Regions from separate parts of the Arthrobacter sp. BK1 genome, predicted to be linked through region 3. Evidence: riboswitches for the same ligand, from Rfam matches in the RefSeq annotation. Region 3 holds a riboswitch; each other region holds the start of a gene.
What was found. Region 3 has a riboswitch for S-adenosylmethionine ahead of AC1MCA_RS11790 (DUF1737 domain-containing protein). Riboswitches for the same ligand answer to the same signal wherever they lie in the genome.
Positions count from the first base shown of each region.

Region 1: it holds a riboswitch for S-adenosylmethionine, as region 3 does, so the genes downstream of both, AC1MCA_RS07500 (cobalamin-independent methionine synthase II family protein) here and AC1MCA_RS11790 (DUF1737 domain-containing protein) in region 3, are expected to answer to the same signal.
Region 2: it holds a riboswitch for S-adenosylmethionine, as region 3 does, so the genes downstream of both, AC1MCA_RS17605 (aminotransferase class V-fold PLP-dependent enzyme) here and AC1MCA_RS11790 (DUF1737 domain-containing protein) in region 3, are expected to answer to the same signal.

Region 1 is NZ_CM155263.1:1,692,964-1,698,540, forward strand. Features, by position in the region: gene AC1MCA_RS07490 (YegP family protein) at 1-170, opposite strand, end outside; gene AC1MCA_RS07495 (adenylosuccinate synthase) at 479-1,768, opposite strand; SAM riboswitch class I at 2,045-2,151, shown strand; gene AC1MCA_RS07500 (cobalamin-independent methionine synthase II family protein) at 2,164-3,372, shown strand; gene AC1MCA_RS07505 (uracil-DNA glycosylase family protein) at 3,588-4,220, shown strand; gene AC1MCA_RS07510 (DUF3151 domain-containing protein) at 4,385-4,810, opposite strand; gene fbaA (class II fructose-bisphosphate aldolase) at 4,810-5,577, opposite strand, start outside.
Region 2 is NZ_CM155263.1:3,848,228-3,853,804, forward strand. Features, by position in the region: gene AC1MCA_RS17580 (glycosyltransferase 87 family protein) at 1-577, shown strand, start outside; gene AC1MCA_RS17585 (fluoride efflux transporter FluC) at 647-1,045, opposite strand; gene AC1MCA_RS17590 (fluoride efflux transporter FluC) at 1,042-1,461, opposite strand; gene AC1MCA_RS17595 (metal-dependent transcriptional regulator) at 1,458-2,174, opposite strand; gene AC1MCA_RS17600 (class I SAM-dependent methyltransferase) at 2,201-2,959, opposite strand; gene AC1MCA_RS17605 (aminotransferase class V-fold PLP-dependent enzyme) at 3,053-4,480, opposite strand; SAM riboswitch class IV at 4,517-4,630, opposite strand; gene hisN (histidinol-phosphatase) at 4,798-5,577, opposite strand, start outside.
Region 3 is NZ_CM155263.1:2,598,052-2,603,628, forward strand. Features, by position in the region: gene AC1MCA_RS11765 (LysR family transcriptional regulator ArgP) at 1-619, shown strand, start outside; gene AC1MCA_RS11770 (DUF1905 domain-containing protein) at 675-980, shown strand; gene AC1MCA_RS11775 (glycosyl hydrolase) at 1,081-2,286, shown strand; gene AC1MCA_RS11780 (O-succinylhomoserine sulfhydrylase) at 2,283-3,554, opposite strand; gene AC1MCA_RS11785 (rhodanese-like domain-containing protein) at 3,555-3,965, opposite strand; gene AC1MCA_RS11790 (DUF1737 domain-containing protein) at 3,962-4,219, opposite strand; SAM riboswitch class IV at 4,233-4,348, opposite strand; gene AC1MCA_RS11795 (hypothetical protein) at 4,474-4,992, shown strand; gene opgC (OpgC domain-containing protein) at 5,122-5,577, shown strand, end outside.

The DNA.
Region 1 (5,577 bases), 910 kb from region 3:
TCGGTGACCAGTCCCGTCCCGGCGCACTCACGCACCGCCGCGATCCCTGCCGCCACCGCGGGCTTGTCAGCGAACGCCTCGGACACCGCCATCACAGTTCCGTCCGGCCCCATCAGCCTGAACCTGAACAACGAATCGGCGTCCACAAAAACTTCAAACATCCCGGCCATGAGAAATCCTTCCGGTCTGCGGATGATCAGCTCCGGCGACGTCCTCGCCACCGGCCTGCCCGAACGCGTTGCTGCGTCCGGTCCCGCGGGTCTGGTCGAACGATCTGTTGATCAGTTCAGCGTGTGCTTAAGAGTCTGGCCGCCGCAGCGGCGGCCTCACAAGACCGGCCGGGTTAACCCTGTGTAAATTGCGTAACACCGCCGGAAGACCGCCGCCCGGGGCAGCGGAGCCCACGCACGCTTCTTTAACCGACGACGCCGGCGGGCCACCCTCCCAGGTGCCCGCCGGCGTCGTACTGGTGTTGCTTCTAGTCCTTGATGAGGTCGTTGACCACGATGGTCTGGTCCCGGTCGGGGCCAACGCCGATTGCGGAGAACCGGGTACCGGAGAGCTTCTCCAGGGCGAGCACGTAGTTCCGCGCGTTCTCCGGGAGGTCCTCCAGGGTGCGGGCGCCGGTGATGTCCTCGGTCCAGCCTTCGAAGTACTCGAAAATGGGTACTGCGTGGTGGAACTCGGTCTGCGTCATGGGCATTTCATCGTGCCGCACGCCGTCGACGTCGTACGCCACACACACCGGGATCTGCTCGATGCCGGTCAGGACATCCAGCTTGGTGACGAAGTAGTCCGTGAAGCCGTTGACGCGGGAAGCGTGGCGGGCCAGGACGGCGTCGTACCAGCCGCAGCGGCGCGGGCGGCCGGTGTTGACGCCGAACTCACCGCCGGTCTTCTGCAGGTACATGCCCATCTCGTCGAACAGTTCCGTGGGGAACGGCCCGGCGCCGACACGCGTGGTGTAGGCCTTGATGATGCCGATGGAGCGCGAGATGCGGGTGGGGCCGATGCCGGAACCCACGGACGCGCCGCCCGCCGTCGGGTTGGACGAGGTGACGAACGGGTACGTCCCGTGGTCCACGTCCAGGAACGTGGCCTGGCCGCCCTCCATGAGCACTACTTTGCCCTCGTCCAGCGCCTTGTTCAGGACGAAGGTGCTGTCGATGACCAGCGGGCGCAGGCGCTCGGCGAAGGAAAGGAAGTAGCTGACGATCTCCTCCACCTCGATGTCGCGGCGGTTGTAGACCTTGACCAGGAGTTCGTTCTTCTGGCGCAGCGAGCCTTCCACCTTCTGGCGGAGGATGGATTCGTCAAAGACGTCCTGGACGCGGATGCCCAGGCGGGCCACCTTGTCCATGTATGCCGGGCCGATGCCGCGGCCCGTGGTGCCGATGGCGCGGCTGCCGAGGAAGCGCTCCGTGACCTTGTCCAGGACCTGGTGGTAAGGCGCTACCAGGTGGGCGTTGGCGGAAACGCGCAGTTTGGAGGTGTCCGCACCGCGGGCCTCCAAGCCATCAATTTCCTGGAACAGAGCCTCCAGGTTCACCACGCAGCCGTTTCCGATGATGGGAACCGCGTTGGGGCTGAGGATGCCGGCCGGAAGGAGCTTGAGCTCATACTTCTCACCGCCTACGACGACGGTATGCCCGGCATTGTTGCCACCATTGGGCTTAACGACGTAGTCCACGCGGCCACCCAAAAGGTCTGTGGCCTTGCCTTTTCCTTCGTCGCCCCACTGGGCTCCTACGATCACGATTGCTGGCATGGGATCCTCCCCCATTCGTTCGGGCCGTACTCCGGGCTGACCCGCCGGCGGTACGCCGGACGGTTCACCGAAGGACGGCGCCGTTCATGAGAACGCCCCGAAGGCAACAGCCTGGCGGGAACGGTTAGGACGCCCTGCCACGCAAGAGTTCGGGGCTCTTACCACCCAAGTTTAGCCGATGACGGAGTTTCTCCACTCGTTCGGCCTGGCAGGGCCCACACGCGAAACAATCCGGCCCTGACTTGCCCGGGCCGTGCAGATGCCATTAAGTGAGAGTACCCATCCGGAGCGGCCGAGAGACCTGGATCGTTGACGCCGCAGCAACCGCGCATGCGCAGGGATTTTCCTGCCGGCACAGGTGCTACTGCCAGGACCGATGGAAAGGAAAATTCCCCATGTCGCTCAACACTGACCACATCCAGGTCACCCACGCAGGTTCCTTGCCCCGCACGCCGGAGCTGATCGCCGCTAACGCCGCGAAGGAAACCGAAGGCATCACCCCGGAATTCCTCGAACTGCTCGAATCGTCGGTGGTGGACGTCGTCCAGCGGCAGAAGGACCTCGGGGTGGACATCCCCAACGACGGAGAATTCGGGCACACCATGTCCACTTCGGTGGATTACGGCGCATGGTGGAACTACTCGTTCGCGAGGCTCGGCGGACTGGAACCGACAGACGTGGACCGGTGGAAGGACGCCACCGTGCACCGCTCGTCCCCGGGACACATTGTGCTGACCTCATTCCCTGACCGCCGCGACCGCCTGGCTTTCAATGACGCCTACACCGATCCTTCCTCCGGGATCCTGGCGCACCGCAAGAGCGTTTCCCAGCCAAAGATCACCGGGCCGCTGACCTACACAGGACAGGATCTGGTGAACTCCGATGTCACCAACCTGAAGAAGGGGCTGGCCGCCACCGGCCTCACCCAGGGTTTTGTGGCATCCCTGTCCCCCGGGTCCTGTGCACGCGTGGCCAACGATTACTACAGGTCCGATGAAGAACTCCTCTACGCCTGTGCAGACGTGATGCGCGAGGAATACAAGGCCATCATCGACGCCGGCCTGACCGTCCAGCTCGACGATCCTTCCCTGGCGGAAAGCTGGGACCAGATCAACCCGGAGCCGACGCTGGAGGACTACCTCAAGTTCATCCAGCTGCGGGTCGAGGCCACCAACTGGGCCCTGCGTGACCTGCCCCAGGAACAGATCCGCCTCCACGTCTGCTGGGGTTCCTGGCACGGTCCGCACACCACCGACATTCCCTTGGCGGACATTATCGGCTCCGTGCTGCAGGTCAACGCCGGAGCGTACTCCTTCGAGGCCGGCAACGTCCGTCACGAGCACGAATGGCGGGTCTGGCAGGAGACCAAACTGCCCGAGGGCAAGGTCATCATTCCCGGCGTGGTCTCACACGCCACCAACGTGGTGGAGCACCCTGACCTGGTGGCGGACCGGATAGTCCGTTTCGCCGAGGTGGTGGGCCGCGAGAACGTGATCGCATCCACAGACTGCGGGCTGGGCGGCCGCGTCCACCCGCAGATCGCCTGGGCCAAACTGGACGCCCTCGGCGAAGGTGCCCGCCGCGCCACCAAGCGCCTCTGGTAGGTATTCTCCATCCAGCCGCAGGGTCCGTCCTGTGCCTTCCATCACGGGAAGGCCCGGGACGGGCCCTGCATTTTGCGGGGCTTGCTAAACTGATAGAGACCGACCAGGAATCGGTCCACAACACATTTCAAACCACCCCGGACTTGCCGTGCCCAACGCGCGCCCATTTTCCGGATTGGCAGCAGCACCGATCCCCGCAGGAGACATTGCACTTCATGACAGCCCTGGCACCCGAATCTTTCCGTGAACAGCTCCTGAACCGCCGTTACGATCCCAATGTTGGGGCAGTCAACGAGCTGTGCGATTCGCTGCAGAGCGTCAAGCCGCACACCGTGGTCCCCTACGTTGACCCCATGCACGACGTCGACCAGTGCCGCATCATCAGCCTCTTCTCCAACATCGGCGAGGCGGACCCGTCCGGCTTCATCACCGCGGGCGACGACGACGCCACCACCCGCATGCTGGGCATCCAGTGGAAGCTGGGCCTGCGCCCCGAGTGCGTCATGCCGTGGAATGTCCACCCGTGGCACACCGCCGGTGAGCCCAACGGCAAGTTCACGCCGGACCAGATTTCCTCCGGCCTCAAGCCCCTGCTCAAGTTCCTGGCCCTGGTGCCCCGCGCCTCGGTGATCGTGGCCCACGGCACCGAAGCCAACCGCCTGGCCAACCTGCTCCTGAAGACCGAGGTCCCCATGATCTGGCGCCGCGGCCTGAAGACCTACAAGGTCCGCAGCCTCAGCGGCCGGGCCTTCGCCGGAACCCCCGCCCGGCAGGAACAGTACCTCGAGGAAATGCGCGTCGCCTACGCGGACGCCATGGCCCGCACCGGCCTGCAGAAAGCCAGCTGAACACTGGCCTGAATAACGGCCACCTACGACGGCGGCGGGTCACCTTTTCGAAAAGGTGACCCGCCGCCGTCGTACTTTTAACCACAACGCGGGGTCACTTCCGGCCCAAAAACCATGGTTTATTGGACGGGAAGTGACCCCGCGTTGTGTTGGGTGGTGCTGCGTCAGGCCTTCGCCTCGATGGCTGCCTTGGCTGCAGGATCGGAGTCGTTCAGGAACTTCTCGATCCGTTCCGGCTCTTCCGCTTCACCGATCGCCGAAGAAGCGCGGCCCAGGGAGTACAGCGCCCGCAGGAAGCCGCGGTTGGGCCCGTGCTCCCACGGGATGGGCCCGGTACCGCGCCAGCCGTTGCGGCGCAGCGAGTCGAGGCCACGGTGGTAGCCGACGCGGGAGTACGCGTAGGAATCAATGACGCGGCCCTCGGCCCAGGCTTCCTCTGCCAGCACAGCCCACAGGAGCGAGGACGTGGGGTTCTTTGCCACGAGGTCCAGGGCTTCCTGGCCCGCTTCGAGCTGCTGGTAGACCTCGGTCTCGGCAGGCAGGAGCGTGGGCTCAGGGCCCATCAGGTTTTTCCGGAACTCGTCAGACACTAGAACGTCTTTCCGGCGGAGCCGAGCTGCTTGGTGGCCTCAACGACGCGGGCAGACAGGCCGGCCTCGGCGGAGGCGCCCCAGACGCGGGGATCGTAGAGCTTCTTGTTGCCCACTTCGCCGTCGACCTTCAGCACGCCGTCGTAGTTCCTGAACATGTGGTCCACCACGGGACGCGTGTAGGCGTACTGGGTGTCGGTGTCGATGTTCATCTTGATCACGCCGTAGGAGACGGCGTCGGCGATTTCCTGGTCCGAGGAGCCGGAGCCGCCGTGGAACACGAGGTCGAACGGGCTGTTCTTGCCGAGCTTGGCACCCACCTGGGCCTGGATGTCCTTGAGGATCTCCGGGCGGAGCTTCACACCGCCGGGCTTGTAGACACCGTGCACGTTGCCGAAGGTCAGGGCGGTGATGTAGCGGCCGTTCTCGCCCGCACCGAGGGCTTCGATGGTGGCCAGGGCGTCTTCGACGGTGGTGTACAGCTTGTCGTTGATGGCGTTCTCGACGCCGTCTTCCTCGCCACCGACGATGCCGATTTCAACCTCGAGAATCATTTTTGCGGCGGCGGTGCGCTCCAGCAGTTCGCGGGCGGTGCTCAGGTTCTCGTTCAGCGGTTCGTGCGAACCGTCCCACATGTGGGAGTTGAAGATCGGGTTGCGGCCCGCTTTGACCTCGGCTTCGGACGCTGCGAGGAGCGGCAGGACAAAGCCGTCCAGCTTGTCTTTGGGGCAGTGGTCCGTGTGGAGTGCGATGTTGACGCCGTAGTT
Region 2 (5,577 bases), 1.3 Mb from region 3:
AACTCCAGGCCTGTGGCAGGCCGTCCTGCAACTCGGCACCGAGCTCTATCCGAATACAGATATCCACACCATTGAGGTTCAAGGAGCCCTGGCTGATTCCGTGAGTGCACTGCTGAACCCCCTCCTCAGTGTCATCGTCCTCCTTATTGCCGTTTTGATATTCCTTGGTGTTCGCCGCGGAGCAAACAGGCAGGACCTTCTCATGGTCGGAGCACTGTCCCTCGTCTCCGCAATGATCGTCTTCAACAAAGTGGGTTCACCGCAATTCATGATCTGGCTGACAGCTGTAATCTGTGTCGGCGCGGCTTTTTACGGGAGGGCCTGGGCTGTTCCCACTGCTTCCATCGTTGCCATTGCGGTCATTACAACCCTCGTGTACCCCCTGCTTTACATGCAGCTGCTCGCAGCACTGAATCCCGGCGTCGCCGCCCTGCTGACGGTGAGGAACGTTCTGGTGATTGGGGTATTTGGCTGGGCACTCGTAACCCTGTGGAAGCTGGTGAAGCGGGTGGAATCAACCGATTCTGAAGGCACAACAGCACATTTGAGCAATCGCGTGCCCTCCGGCATCAGTTGAACCCTCCGGCACCCCATCTGCGCGATTGCCAATTTCCCGTCCGCTTCCGCTGCAGCGGGCCGCGATTGCCTAGGAAGCGATGGCTATGCCCAACGCCGCCGCCGCGCAGCCCGCGGCCAGGTTCGCGCCTACATTAAGGGCAGCGGCGTAAAATCGCGACTCGGTGAGGAGCCGGACAGTGGCCACCGTCCACGAGCTGAAAGTTGTGAGCCCGCCGGCGAGGCCCGTCGCGATGGCTGCCTGCCACTCGGAGCCAAGACCAAGCCGCCCTGTGATCCCCATCGACAGCCCGATAATGAGGCATCCTGCGACATTGACGGTCAGCGTGGCCCACGGCCAGTGCCGGGGAGCGCCTTCGGAGTTGAGGATGGACCGGCGTCCAGCCCGGTGGGCGAACCAGCTGTCGACGGCGAAGCGCAGCAACGCGCCTGCCATCCCGAAAACTCCCACCATGGCAGCGGCCATCATGAGGCAACCTGCAGCCGGTCAGCCAGCAGCCGCCCCGTCCGCCAGCCGCCAGCCGCGGCGCCAAGACCGAGAAACAGGGACAGCGCGAGGTAGCCAATCCACGCCGGGTGCCCGCCCGCCCTGGCCAACTGGTCCATGGAGAACACCACCGCGGAGAACGTGGTGAACGAACCCAACAGGCCGGGCCCCAGGCCCGCGCGAAGCCAGAAAGCCGTTGCGGGCCGGGCAATCCATAGCGTCGTGAGAACAGCCAGCACGAAACTCCCCGCCACGTTGATGCCCAGCGTGGTCCAGGGGACCTGGCCGGCGGATTCAGGGAAAGCGAGCCCCAGGGCGTAGCGGAGTTCCGTTCCAATCAGTCCGCCTGCCGCCACTGCCAGCCATGCCCGCCAGTCAGGCATTCCGGCGTTCTTCATTGAGCAGGTACAAGGACACAGCCCGCGTGGTTGTGGTCGCTGTGAACCCACAGCGCCGCCGTCACTGCATCCGCCAGATCGTAGTCCCGGGTCCTGCCTCCGTTGCGGATCCGTACCATCAGGGCGCCTCCGAACGGCCTGCGCCCCAGGACCTCCACCTCGGCGTCGAGGTCTATTTCCTCCGCCGCCAGGTATCGCAGCAGGTCCGGATTCTCGTCGCTGATGCGGGTAATTCGACCTGTGTGGCCCTCATCGAGTTCAGCCAACAGGTGGGCGGGAGGCAACATCATTGTGCCGTCTGCCGAGGGGATGGGATCGCCGTGCGGGTCCCGTTGGGGGTTGCCCAGCTTGGTGGCCATCCGCTCAATGAACGTGTCCGAGACCGCATGCTCGAGCAGTTCGGCTTCATCATGGACTTCGTCCCAGCTATAGCCGAGCTCTTGCACAAGGTAGGTTTCGATCAGGCGGTGGCGGCGCACCATGGACAGCGCCAGCCGAACGCCGGCCGGCGTCAGGGTGATGGCGCTGTACGGTTTATGGTCAACCAGCCCCTGGTCCTTGAGCTTGCGCACCATTTCCGAGACCGATGAGTTCGCAACGCCCAGACGCTGTGCCAGCTGCGAGGACGTGATGGGTTTGGCCTGCCATTCCGTAAAGCCGTAAATGACCTTGACGTAGTCCTCGATGGAGGAGGAGGGCGCGCTGGTCTTCACCCCTCAAGCCTACCCGCTGGCGGGCATCACAGCCTGGCTGCCCGCCATGTCAGGGTCAGATACGGCAGGCTGACCTCTTCGTCGACATCGTGTCCCAGATGCTCGTGGAGGTACCAGTCGAGGTTCGCCAACACTTTGCCGCGTATTGCCTCCGTGGCACGCAGGTAATAGCTGCGGGACTTCGTCAGCTCCATGATTTCCGCCGTGCTGAGCCTGTCCTCCCACCTGGTGACATGGCTCTCGAGGCCTCCGAACCCGGGCCCCACTACGGGCCGGAAACCAGGCTTGTACACATCACCCGCGTGCATGATGCGGGATAGCCGGTGAACCCAGGGGATGGACGTGTCCAGCTGGTTCCAGATCAGGCCCAGCGTTCCACCGGGGCGGAGAATACGTGCCAGTTCCGTGCTCGCGGGCAGTGGATCGCACCAGTGCCACGCCTGCGCAACGCTGACGACGTCGAACACAGAGTCAGGGAGCCCTGTTGCCTCTGCTGTCCCTTGGGTTGCGGACACCTCAGGATGATGGGCGCGCAGTTGTTCGAGCATGTCCCCGGAAGGATCCACCGCTGAGACTGTGAGGCCGCGTTCCAGCAGGAGGGCGGTGAACTTGCCCGTACCGGCGCCAACGTCCACGGCGTCCCTGGCCCCGGCCGGGATCAGCCAGTCCGCTGATTCGCCCGGGTAGCCGGGGCGAACCCGCTGGTAGTGCTCGCCGCCATCCTGGAAGCTCTGGCCGAGCTCCCGGCGGCGGCCATGGTCAAGCCTGGGGCCACCCCGTGCCACGTGCGGCCTCCTTCAACTGATGCCCATGGGTATCCTTCGAATTTACCGCATTTGACCGCAGCCGCCTGATCGCGGCCTGCTGATCAGGAATGCTCAGTCATCAAGGCACGGTGCCGCGCCGGCCGTTCCGGGTGTGTTCGGCGCCCACTCCGGGTACGTGCGGGTGTCGTTGGCCGGAACCCAGCGTCCTGAATCCACCACGTAGTCCCAGCCGAGACCCGTGCTCCGTAGTTGCTCGATGCCGGCCAGCAGCCGCTGCGCATCCTCAAGCCGTGACCCCACTCCGAAGCTCGCCCGCAGCGATCCCGAGGGAAGTCCGAGGCGCTTCAGCAGCGGGTGGGCGCAGAAGCGGCCATCCCGGAGGCCGACGCCGTGCTCGGCCGAGAGATAGGCAGCCACCAAGCCCGCATCGTAGCCGGCCACAGAGAAGTTCACGACGCCGATAGTGCCGGTTTCTGCGTCCGTGTCAGAGAAGATCTGGTGGACAGTGACGCCGTCGATCTTCTGCAGTCCTTCCACCAGGAAAGCCCTGATGACTGATTCGTGGGCGTGCCAGCGTTCCTGATCCAGTGATGCGAGGACCTGGGTGGCGCGCGCCAGCGTGGCCGCACCCAGGACGTTGGGGGAACCACCCTCGTGCCGTGCCGGGCCCGTGGCCCAGCTGACGCCGTCGAGCCTTGCCTCACGGACGGCTCCGCCGCCGGCGAGGTGGGGCTTGCCGGCGTCGAGCCAGTCCGTGCGGCCCACGAGCACACCGGCGCCGAACGGGGCATAGAGCTTGTGGCCGGAGAAGACCACGTAGTCGACGCCGTCAGCGTTGATGTTGATCCGGCGGTGCGGAGCGAGCTGGGCGGCGTCCACCACAATCCGGGCTCCGAACTCGTGGGCCAGGGCCGCCAGCGCCCGGATGGGGAGAATTTCGCCGGTGACATTCGAGGCGCCCGTGACGGCGAGGAGGCTGACGCTTCCCTGTTCAAGTTCGGCACGGAGCGCTTCGATGGTCCCCGTGATGGTGTCTGCAGCGACAACGCTGCGGTGCGGCACGCCCTGCCATGGAAGAAGGTTGGCGTGGTGCTCTATGTCCAGGTAAAGCACATCGCCGTTTGGCCGTCCGTCCGTCAGCGGGAGGCAACCGGCCAACAGATTCAGCGAGTCTGTGGTGTTCCGGGTGAAGATCACGGAGTCGTCCGGCCGGCCGCCCACGAAGTTACGCACGATGTTGCGTGCGTTCTCGTAGACGGAGGTACTGATCTGCGATGCATAGCCGGCACCGCGGTGGACGCTGGCATAGAACGGCAGGATCTCGTTCAGGTAGGCGGACACCACGGAGAGAGCCGGTGCGGAAGCGCCGTAATCCAGGTTGGCGTACCGGACGTGGCCGCCCTGGATCAGCGGGGCCTGGATTTCAGCGCCGGTGACGGCGGAGAGGGGGCGCCCGGCGATGGCGAACGGATCGCCGAAGGCGGAGCCCGCTGTGTGAACTGGGGAAACGGCGTTGGGGGAGACAGTGGCAGTTGTCACGGAGACCTCACTTTGAAAGGACGCCCGTTGGCCGGGGATCCGCGCTTGCCGGGTCCGTTCCGGACCGGCCTGGTCGTCACCCGGGGCACCCCACCGCGAATGGAGGGTTGCCGGCCAGCAAACCGGGGTTTAGCGCTGGCACTCGTGACCTGTTAAGAGCGTAGGACATGTCCCCGGCCGGGAAAAAGCCGCGCCGAATGTTAAGGGCTTTGTTACGCACATTTGGGTAAGCGGAGTTTCTCCGAACATACGACGGCGGAGGCCCCCATGAGGAGGCGTCCGCCGTCGATAATTCGAAATAAAGTCCCGCTGACGGACTAGAGGAGATCGTCCAGATCCGGATTCAGGCGCTTGAGGACCTCGGAGTGGAGGATGGAATTCGTGGCGAGGGCGTTGCCGCCGAACGGCCCGTCCACGCCTTCGAGCGACGTGAAGCGGCCACCTGCTTCCACCACAATGGGGACCAGCGCAGCCATGTCGTACAGATTGAGCTCAGGCTCGCAGGCGATGTCCACGGAACCTTCGGCCACCATGCAGTACGACCAGAAATCGCCGAATGCGCGCGTGCGCCACACATCCTCTGTCAGCCCCAGGAACTCATCGAGGTTGCCGCGCTGCTTCCAGCCTCCAAGGCTCGAATAGGAGAGGGAGGCATCTGACAGCTTTGACACGTCCGAGACGCGAAGCCTGGTGGCGGCTGCGAGCGACCGGCCCATGTAGGCTCCGGCACCTTTCGCGGCCCACCAGCGTTTCCCCAGGGCTGGCGCGCTGACCACTCCCACTACCGGTTCGCCTTCATCAACGAGGGCGATCAATGTGGCCCAGACCGGAACGCCGCGCACAAAGTTCTTAGTGCCGTCAATGGGATCAATGATCCAGCGGCGTGCCCCGTGGCCGGAGCTGCCGAATTCCTCCCCGAGCACGGCGTCGCGGGGACGCGAGCGGGAGAGCTGGCCGCGGATGGCTTCCTCCGCGGCTTTGTCCGCGTCGGTGACCGGCGTCAGGTCAGGCTTGGTCTCGATGTGCAGGTCCTGGGCCTTGAAGCGGCTCATGGTCTGGTCATCCACGGAATCGGCCAGCACATGGGCCAGGCGCAG
Region 3 (5,577 bases):
CCCCCTGGTGGTGAACGCCGACTCGCTGTCCACGTGGTTCCTGCCCGCGCTGGCAAGCCTGCCCCCGGGCCTCGGCGCCTCCTTTGAGCTCCATCGCGAGGACGAACAGCATTCCACGCAGCTGCTGCGGACCGGCCTGGTGATGGCCGCGGTCACCGCCACTCCGGAAGCGGTACAGGGCTGCACCGTGGAACCGCTGGGTGCCCTGAGATACCGGGCCGTGGCCAGTCCCGGGTACATCAGCCATTGGTGGCCTGCCGGCCCGGAACTTGCCGCCGGCAGCCGGGTGCCGGTGGTGGACTTTGACCGCAAGGACCACCTGCAGGATGAATTCTTCATGGCGGTGACAGGTGCGGTCCTGGCTGCGCCGCGGCATTACGTTCCGTCCTCGGCAGAGTTCGCGCAGGCCATCCGGCTGGGACTGGGATGGGGACTGTTGCCGGAACAGCAGTGCCAGGGAGACCTTCGGAGCGGGGACCTCGTGGAGCTGGCTCCGGAGCATCCGCTTGACGTTTCCTTGTACTGGCAGCGCTGGAAAATCGACTCACCCCTGCTGAACCAGCTGTCCGCCGCGGTCCGTGAGACGGCGGCCAGGCACCTCCGCGAGCCCGGATCCTGACCGTTGCCCACGAGGAGGGGTGCGTCCGCGCAGGCGGCATGCGATACTGGCGGCCGTGACGTCGTCGTATACGTTCCGGGCCGAACTGTGGCTCCATCCCGGCGAGGCCGGGTGGCACTTCCTGACGGTGCCACCGGACGTTGCCGAGGAACTCCGGGAACAGGGAACGGCTTTCCGGAAGGCCTTCGGATCGGTCAAAGTCACGGCGGAAATCTCCGGACACACCTGGCAGACCTCGGTCTTTCCCGATAGCGCCAGCGGCTCGTTCCTGCTCCCGGTGAAGAAGACCGCCAGAGCTGCCGCCCACGTCAGCGCCGGGGATGAGGTGGAGGTCCGCCTCACCGTCCTTGGTGACGGGTAGCACGATTCGCCCTGCCCGAACCATTCCCTTTGCCCCGGCTGCTGAATAGTATTGGCCAACGGCGCGTCGAGGTACGCATCGCATACAAGGGGGACGATGCATGGAACATCCGACGCGACGCAGCGCGCTGCTGGGAATAGGGCTGGCCGCTGTCAGCGTCGGCGTGGGGGCAACCGCAGCCACGGCAGCCCCGGCCCCGGCCGTCACCCTCACACCCTCAGCCGGTCCGCCCGGCAGCAGCGTGACGCTCAGTGGATCAGGGTTTCCGCGATCGTCCTCGGGCACCGTGACGGGCGGCTCGGCGCCAGTACCTTTTCAGACCAGCAAGGGCGGATCCTTCAGCGCGGTGGCCACCATAGCGGCCGCCGCGCAGGGTCCTGTGGCACTGACGGCGGCTGCCGGCAAGACGTCCGTCACCACAACGTTCAGCGTCCTGGCCGGTGTGCCGCCTGTCAGCGCGGCGTTCCTTCGGTTCGGCGTCGCCACCCCAGGGGGAGCCGCGGCCACTGCTGAGCTTGATGCCGTGGCGGCACTCGTGGGGGAAAGCCCGGGCATCGTCCTGTCCTACAAGGACTTCCGGCAGGCCCCGCCGGTTTCCGAACTCGAATCGGTGGTGCAGCGCGGCGCGATGCCGCTGGTCACCTGGGAACCGTGGATCGCCGGCGCCGGCGTAACCCAGCCGGGCTATGCTCTGGCACGCATCACCGCAGGAGACTTCGACCCGTACATCAGCCAGTGGGCGGCCGCGCTTGCATCCTGGGGCAAGCCGATGATGCTTCGGTTTGCCCACGAAATGAACGGCAATTGGTACCCGTGGGCTGAAGCGGTCAACGGCAATGGCCCCGGGGAATACATTCAGGCATGGCGGCACGTGCACGATCTCGTCAGCGCGGCCGGAGCAGCCAATGTGAACTGGGTGTGGGCGCCCAACGGAGGCGGATCGGTTGAAACCGCCGGGCTGTATCCGGGCGATGCGTATGTGGACACCGTGGGCCTGGACGCCTACAACTGGGGAACAACCCAGGTATGGAGTTCCTGGCAATTGCCCGCAGCCGTGTTCGGTCCCCATCTGGCGGAGCTCCGGACGATCGCCCCCGGCAAACAGATTGTCATCACCGAAACAGCAAGCACCGAGACCGGCGGCAGCAAGCCGGACTGGAACACGGCGCTTGTCTCCTACCTGAGGGCACAGCCTGACGTCTCCGGGATCGTGTGGTTCAACCTGAACAAGGAGACCGACTGGCGGATCAACAGCAGTGCCGCGTCAGCGTCCGCCCTCTCGTCAGCGCTGGCTTCCCGCCGCTAAAGGGGCTTCCCGCCGCTAGGGCGCCTGCCCGGATCCTGCCTGCTCAGTCCCCGCCGGGTCAGACCTGCTTGAAGCGCCTGTTCCAGGTCGCCGATGAGATCGTCCACGTCCTCCAGGCCAACCGAAAGCCGCACCACGCCGTCGCTGAGCCCGATGGCGCCGCGGCCTTCGGGGCCCATGGCACGGTGGGTGGTGGTGGCCGGGTGGGTGATCAGGGATTTGGCATCGCCGAGGTTGTTGGAGATGTCGATGATCCGCAGCGCATCCAGCAGCGCAAAGGCGGCGTCCTTGCCCGAGCGGCCACCCGTCGTCGCAAGTTCCAGCGTGAGGACGGTGCCGCCGGCCTTCATCTGCCTGGCGGCCAGCTCGTACTGGGGATGCGACTTCAGCAGTGGGTACTTGACCCAGCTGACGGCCGGCTGCTGTTCAAGCCATTCGGCGAGCCGCAGCGCGGACGCGGAGGAGTGGTTCACCCGGAGCGACATGGTTTCCAGGCCCTTGGTGAGCACCCAGGCGTTGAACGCGGACAGCGCAGGTCCCGTGTGGCGCATCAGTTGCTTGACCGGGCCGTCGATGAATTCCCTGGTGCCCAGGATGGCCCCGCCCAGGACCCTGCCCTGGCCGTCGATGTGCTTGGTGCCGGAGTAGACAATCACGTCCGCGCCGAACTGGCCGCAGCGCTGCAACAGGGGAGTGGCAAAAACGTTGTCGACCACCACGGTGGCCCCGGCTGCGTGCGCGAGTTCGCTCACCGCTGCGATGTCCACGATCTCCTGCATCGGGTTCGACGGCGATTCGAAGAAGACGGCCGTGGTGGGCTCGGACAGGGCTTCGCGCCACTGGTCCAGGTCAGGGCCGTCCACGAACACCGTCTCCACGCCCCAGCGCGGCAGGATTTCGTTCAGGATCACAAAGCAGGAGCCGAACAGTGAGCGTGCGGCCACAACCCGGTCCCCGGCTGCCAGCAATGCACCCAGGGCGGTGAAAACGGCGGACATGCCCGACGCCGTCGCAAAGCAGGCTTCCGTGCCCTCCAGCAGGCGGAGCCGCTCCTGGAACGTGGCCACGGAGGGGTTGCCGTAGCGGGAGTAGACGAATCGTTCGTCCTCACCGGTGAAGGCGCGTTCGGCTGCGGCTGCGGATTCGTAAACGAAGCCTGAGTTCAGGAACACCGGCTCGGTGGTCTCCTGGAAATTGGTACGGTCCAGTCCGCCGCGGACCGCCTGGGTGTCAGGGCTCCAGCCGGCGGCATCTTTGTTGAAGGTCACTTAGTTGCTTCCGAGGTTGGTGGGCAGGCCGCGGTTCTTCCAGCCGTTGACGGTGCGCTCGCCGTAGCGGTCCGGCTCGCCTTCGAAACCCTCCAGGACATTGAAGGAGGTGAAGCCGGCCTGCGTCGCGGCGATGGCTGCGGCGATGGACCGCTGGCCCGAACGGCAGAGGAACACGAGCTCGGTGGCTGGGTCCTCCGGTGCCTGTTGGGTGAGGTCGGTGAGGAAATCCGGGTTGGGGATCCCGCCCGGGAACGTCCACTGAATGAACAGGGGATCGTTGTCGGTGGCTTTGGTGTCCGGGATGCCGATGTGTGCCCATTCGCCTTCGGTGCGGACGTCCACCAGAATGGCGCCCTGTTCCAGCTTGGCCCAGGCTTCCTGGGGGGTGAGGTCTCCGGCGTAGCTCATGCGTGGCCCTCGCCGTCGAAATCGAGATCGTCCACAGCGGTGGCGACGGCGGCGTCAGCGCTTGCGATGGCTGCCGGGAGGATGAGGGCCTGCGCAACTATCACCTTGCCGCCGTTGGACGTTGCGGCCGGGCTGCCGTGCAGGACATACCCTTCGGCCAGGGCGGTGGAAATCCGTTCACAGAAGGACCTGTCATCCGGTCCCGTAATGAGCCGGTACAACAGTTTCTCTTCAGGGGCGGGGGCGTCAGACACGACGGAACTCCTTCTTTCACGCTTGCAGCTCGAATGGGTCGATATGCCGAGTATTCACCTGAGGCACCCCGCCGCGAAAGGGAGGGTTGCCGACCGGCCAGTCAGGGCTTGGCGCCGGTTCTCATTACTCCCCAAAAACGTAACATCCGGCCCACCCGGCCGCACCGCCGCCGTCGTCATGTTCCGTAACCAATCCGGATTTTCGTAACCTGCGCGTGCTTCTCCGGCCAGCATCCGGGCGGGACAATCAGGCCATGGGGGACAGCAGCGGGGGAGATACGAGGACGCCGCGCGCGAAGGGAACCGGCATGCGGTTGACTGCCGCGGCACTGTGCAGCGCTTCGATCCTGGCGGCAGTAGCCGGGCTGGCCGGTTGCCGGGACCTTGCAGGTCCGCCGCCCTGCATGCCGCCCACGTATACCGTTTCGCCGGCCGAAGCCCGGCCCGGAGACGAGGTCACGGTCCGCGCGCAGGACACCAGGTGCGATGCACGCTACGGTGCGGACGCCAGGGTCCAGGTGACGGTCCGGGACGCTGCCGGCGTCAACGTGCTGGAGGAACTGGCCCCCATGACCGACGACGGCGGCTTCACTTTCGTGTTCACTGTTCCGGCAGCAATGGCCGCCGGGCAGGCCGGGGTGTCGGCCTACCCCTACGGCGTGGACTGGTGCGACGACACCGGAGTCAATAACAGGGTGGCGTCCGGGCCTCAGGCCCTGGTCCGGGTCTCGTGTGCGGAGCGCCTGGTGCCGCTGGTGATCCTGGCCGGCTAAGGCCGGTCATGACAAACCGGCCGGCCGGAACGCGCCCGGCGGCCCGGACCTGCCGGGACGATAGAGTCTTCGCTGGGGGCACTGGCCGCCATCACTGATAAGCCGTCCTGGGGGAGGGTCCACACCAGCATGCCAAAAGCCACCGTACTCAGACGCGTGCCGCCGTCGGCCGCGCCCGGTTTCCGCAGCCCGCTGCCTGCAGCGTTCCTCGCGGCGCTGCTCCTCCTGTTCAGCCTCCTGCCTGCCGGTGCTGCCGCAGCCACCGGGCCCGAACCGGCTCCGGAGGAGGGCAAGCCCCTGCTGGGCGCTGTCCTCGAATGGGGCCAGGACTCGGCCGAATCCTTTGCCGAACGGCTGGGGGCTACCCCCGCGGTCTTCGGCCACGACATCTCCATCCCGTTCCGCGACGCAGAAGAGACCAACCTCCGGCAGTTCCTGGACCAGGCTGCCGCTGTGGGCTCCCATGCCATGTTCACCGTCAAACCCACCGTTCCGCTCGAGCAACTCGACGCGGCGGCGGCCCAAGCCTTTGCTGCTGAAGTCGCCAGCATTTCGTCGGTTTTCCAGGGCCAGTTGCTGGTGCGT